One region of the Halobacillus sp. BAB-2008 genome, then DNA from elsewhere that is predicted to be linked to it. Evidence: predicted binding sites of a transcription regulator. Region 1 holds the regulator's gene; the other holds the start of a gene.

Region 1 (2,403 bases):
CATACGATTGATCTGCTGAGTCATGGATAATGCCGGCAGGTGCATCATAACTGATGCCCGCATTCCGGTGCCGACATTCGTCGGACAAGCGGTCAAATACCCGCGTTTCTCATCAAATGCATAATCAATTTTCTCTTCCAGCCAATCGTCGAGTTGTGATGCCTGTTCCAACGCCTTATCCAGCTGGAAACCAGGGAAATAAAGTTGAAGGCGGATATGATCCTCTTCATTAACCATAATCGACACCTGCTCGTTCTGCGAAATCAACGCAGCCGAGGTGTCCGATTTTTCAGCGAGATGCGGGCTGATCAAGTGTTTTTCAACCAACACTCTTTTTTCAACCGGCTGAAGATCCGTCATCCGGACCATTTCAAAATCTTCATAATCTCTAAAGGACTCTTCTTGAAACTCTTTCTGAAAGAATTCCAATACTTCTTCTAAGGATTCTTCAGATCCAATAATCGGAAATGGATATTGGGAGAAGTTCCGGGCAAGACGTATGCGGCTGCTCATCACAATATCGCTGTCCGGCCCCTCCTGTTTCATCCAGGGACTGATAGCCTCATTTACAAAATTCTGTAACGACATCTACTCATCACCTGCCTCTCCACTATGAAGACGCCCTTCCAAAGATCTGATCCTATCTCTAACTTTCGCTGCCTCTTCAAATTCTTCCTGCTCAATTAATTGTCGAAGATTAGCTTTGTATTCTTCTATCTCTTTCTTTAAATGGAGATTGCCGCTTTCTCTTTTAGGAATCTTCCCATCATGCCTTGTATTTCCACTGTGCACCCGCCTTAAAATTGGATCCAGTCGTTCGCCGAAAGTGGTATAGCACTTTCCGCAACCAAACTTGCCAATCCTTGCAAACTCTTCATATGTCAAACCACAGTTGGAACATTTTAATGGAGATTTCTGCTGAGGTGCAGCTTTGTTCTGATCGCTGTATGGAGAAGGGCTATCCGAATGAAAGAGTCCGGATAGAAGATCATTCAGAGTAAAGTTTTCTTCTCCATAATTAACATATCCATATTCTTTCGCACATACTTCACACACATGTATCTCCGACTTTTGCCCATTTACTACCTGAGTCAAATGAACGGTTGCCTGTCTTTGATGACATTCCTGGCATTCCATCTGAATCTCCCCTTTCCGCAATCAGCATTTATATTTAAGGGTGAACAGCATCGCCGTCATGATTCTTGCTCTTATCTCATCGCGTAGAGGGAGAGAAAATTTGAGCACATCACGGTCAACGATGCTTTCCATGATCTTCGCTTCCCGTTCTGTAATGACCTCATAATCGATAAGTCGCTCCAGAACGTCCACCGCTTGGGTCTGGGAGATACGGGGTTGGATTAAATCCATCAATTCCTCGATCATATCAGCGTATTTCCGATAAGGAACCCGACTGATCCGGATGTACCCGCCGCCTCCGCGTTTACTTTCCACTATATACCCCTTTTCCACAGTGAACCTTGTCTTAATCACGTAATTAATCTGCGAAGGTACACACTGGAAACGCTCAGCAATTTCGCTTCTTTTAATTTCAATGGTTTGGGACTCATCGAGGGTTTTCTTTAAATATTCCTCTATGATGTCTGATATATTTCGCATTTTCCCTCCCCCTCTTTTGACTTTGACTATCTTTGACTTTAATTTCATTATACTCATATTTTACTGGTACGCAACTATATTGTTTATGATAAATACATCAACTATGTTTCCCCTTTTCGTTAGCAAATAAAACAAAAAGCCGTGCAGTTTTTTCCTGCACAGCCTTAAATATAATGTGTCATTTTCATAACTCCTTCCTGCTCACTGATTCGACCCATCACAAGTGTACGATCATAGGACTGAGACGGACTTACCTCAACCAACAATTTCTTTTGGCTCTCAGGTAGAGACAGGACCTCCACTTTTTGAATGGTCAATTGAAATTCCTCAAATACCGACAGAACCCGATGCACCCTTGCACTTCCACGAACGGTAATGCTATAGCTGTTTTTCCGCTTGCCTCTAACTTTATGTTTTTCCATTCTATTCAGAAAGGCCAAGCTTGTCAGCACGACTAAAGTGGTAAACGTAGCAACATCGTATAACCCAGCACCGACTACTAATCCAATTGCTGCTACCGTCCAGATCGACGCTGCTGTTGTAAGACCTTTAATCGTCAAGCCGTTTACCATAATGGTCCCGGCACCTAAAAAACCAATTCCACTGATAACGTAAGAAGGTATCCTCGCCGGGTCAAACCTCACCTGCTCGTGAAGGCTCATAAATTCCGTAAACCCATAGAGAGAAAGCAGCATCATTAAACAAGCACCAACCCCGACCAAAATATGTGTCCTAAAGCCCGCCGATTGATTCTTAATCTCCCTTTCAAAACCGATTAATCCTGAT
Region 2 (2,403 bases), on a different contig from region 1:
CGGTATTTATAGAGAGGAGCGTGAGTGATGATTGAGAAACAAGTGAAAATTGAATTGGACACAGGGCTTCAGGCAAGACCGGCCGCGCAGTTTGTCCAGGAAGCCAACAAGTTTTCTGCTGATGTGTTTATAGAAAAGGCGGAGAAGCGTGTAAATGCGAAAAGCATTATGGGATTAATGAGTCTTGCTGTCGGAACAGACGAGGAAATCAAATTGATTGCTGACGGTACAGATGAACAGGAAGCGATAGAGCGTCTGACAGCATTCGTGAAGAATTGACGACATTCTTGTGAAAGAATGAGCGCAAAGCAGGTATCGATTTCAAAAAAATAAAAAATCCTCTTCGGCTGACCGCCGGAGAGGATTTTTTGGAGTTATTTGTCTGTAACTTTTGTCATAACCTTATCAATCAAACCATACTCTACCGCTTCATGTGCGGACATAAAGTTGTCGCGGTCTGTGTCGCGCTCGATTACTTCAATCGGCTGACCTGTACGCTCGGAAAGGATTTGGTTTAATTTTTCACGCATTTTAATAATTCGTTTCGCGTGAATCTCGATGTCCGTCGCTTGTCCTTGCGTACCTCCAAGCGGCTGGTGGATCATTACTTCACTGTTAGGAAGTGCGTAACGTTTGCCGGGTTCTCCTGCATTAAGGAGGAACGCACCCATAGACGCTGCCATACCTGTACAGATGGTGGATACATCAGGCTTGATGAACTGCATCGTATCATAGATGGCCATACCTGCGGTAATAGATCCACCCGGAGAGTTAATGTATAGAGAGATATCTTTCTCCGGATCATCAGCGGCAAGGAATAGCAGCTGGGAAACGACAGAGTTCGCGATATTATCATCGATCGGGCTGCCGAGCATGATGATACGGTCTTTAAGTAAGCGGGAGTAAATGTCGTAAGCACGCTCTCCACGGTTTGTCTGTTCAATAACTGTTGGGACTAGATTCATTTCAAATTCCTCCTTATCATCAAGTCAATATGATGGAATACATTAATCATACAATTAAGGTCAATGAAGGTCAAACAAAAACGATCGACCTTTTTCTCGATTTTCCTTCTACCATCATACCCTTAAATTTCCTTACTAAACGTCGCACGTCGTAATTGAATAATTTTTCTGCCTTTCCTCTTTATTTCCCTCCTTGATAAATAAGATTTCAGGAATGTAGTGGAAAAGGTTGCGTTTTTTTAAGAATAACCTTATAATAGATTTTGCATGTCGCTAATGCGCCTGTAGCTCAGTTGGATAGAGCGGTAGATTCCGGTTCTACGTCAGTCGGGGGTTCGAATCCTCTCAGGCGCGCTGAAAATACATAATGTGATAAAAACCCCGATCATTCATTGAGAAGATCGGGGTTTTTATTTTGTGCGTATCTGTTATTATATAAATATAATGATTTTCGAAGGATGAACTGCGGTTACAAAGATGTTCTTTAGATTAAAGTTATACAAAATACGCACAAATACGATACGAACATTTATTTGGTTTTGCTATCGTAATGTAGTTCCTTAAAGGGTCGGAGTATGTTAGAATTTATATAATAGATGAGATACTTTTCGCTTTGGAATAGAAAAGGGGTATATATGACAAACCTAATCCGTTACAAAATGTTGTCGACTGAGGAAATATCTGAAGACAGACGGATCCACGTGTTCGACATGCAGCGTCAGCGGAAGCTGTCCTTCAATTATGAGTCGCTGAAACGTACACCCGAGAATTATGTAGGCGAAGAGTTAACGGACTTTCTGAAAAAGAGGAAAATGAAAATCGACAATGGTTTTTACGATAAGACCGGGCACGCTTCATAAGCGTGCCTTTTTTGTAAGGAAAGGGGTGTTCATATGAAGGAGGTAGTCTTGTACAGCAGGCCGGGTTGTAAATTGTGTGAAGAGGTAAAACAGTTGATCGAACTGTTCGATGCACATGTATTGGAAGTAAATATTGAGGATAATCCAGATCTATTGGAGAAATATATACTTGAAATACCGGTGGTCGATATCTCAGGCGAGACATTGGATTATAGAAGCATAGACTATTTCCAGTTGGAAAAGCGTTTACAATAAAAAACGTGTCGTATTCTGCTTGCGATTAGCCGGAGCGACTGTTAATATTAAACCTGTAATAAGATATTTTTTTGCTCCAAGCGGGACAGAATATGACTGGCTGGGACATAAATTATCCCGGTTGGTATTATTTCAAAGAAGGAGCTTTTTCCATGAGAGCGTTCATCGACTTACAGAAGAAATTATTCCCCGACGTTCTGGACGTTATGCAGCGGCGTTATCAGTTGTTGTACTACATTCAGATCATGCAGCCAGTCGGGCGGAGGGCGTTGGCGGAGAACATAGCACTCGCTGAGCGTACCGTTCGAAGTGAGGTTGATTTT

Evidence for each region. The regulator CtsR, encoded in region 1, represses protease genes until heat stress. The targets are predictions, from matches to a motif close to ATGGTCAATAAAGGTCAAACA.
Region 2: a site for CtsR is predicted at 1,022-1,042, ahead of clpP (ATP-dependent Clp endopeptidase proteolytic subunit ClpP). Genes of this name have one in related genera too.

The regions. Positions count from the first base shown of each region.
Region 1 is NZ_ANPF01000031.1:275-2,677, reverse strand. Features, by position in the region: gene D479_RS08600 (protein arginine kinase) at 1-588, opposite strand, end outside; gene D479_RS08595 (UvrB/UvrC motif-containing protein) at 589-1,137, opposite strand; gene D479_RS08590 (CtsR family transcriptional regulator) at 1,159-1,617, opposite strand; gene D479_RS08585 (MgtC/SapB family protein) at 1,782-2,403, opposite strand, start outside.
Region 2 is NZ_ANPF01000014.1:21,885-24,287, forward strand. Features, by position in the region: gene D479_RS04320 (HPr family phosphocarrier protein) at 28-279, shown strand; gene clpP (ATP-dependent Clp endopeptidase proteolytic subunit ClpP) at 375-965, opposite strand; tRNA gene D479_RS04330 (tRNA-Arg) at 1,244-1,319, shown strand; gene D479_RS04335 (hypothetical protein) at 1,601-1,825, shown strand; gene D479_RS04340 (glutaredoxin family protein) at 1,859-2,080, shown strand; gene D479_RS04345 (sugar-binding transcriptional regulator) at 2,233-2,403, shown strand, end outside.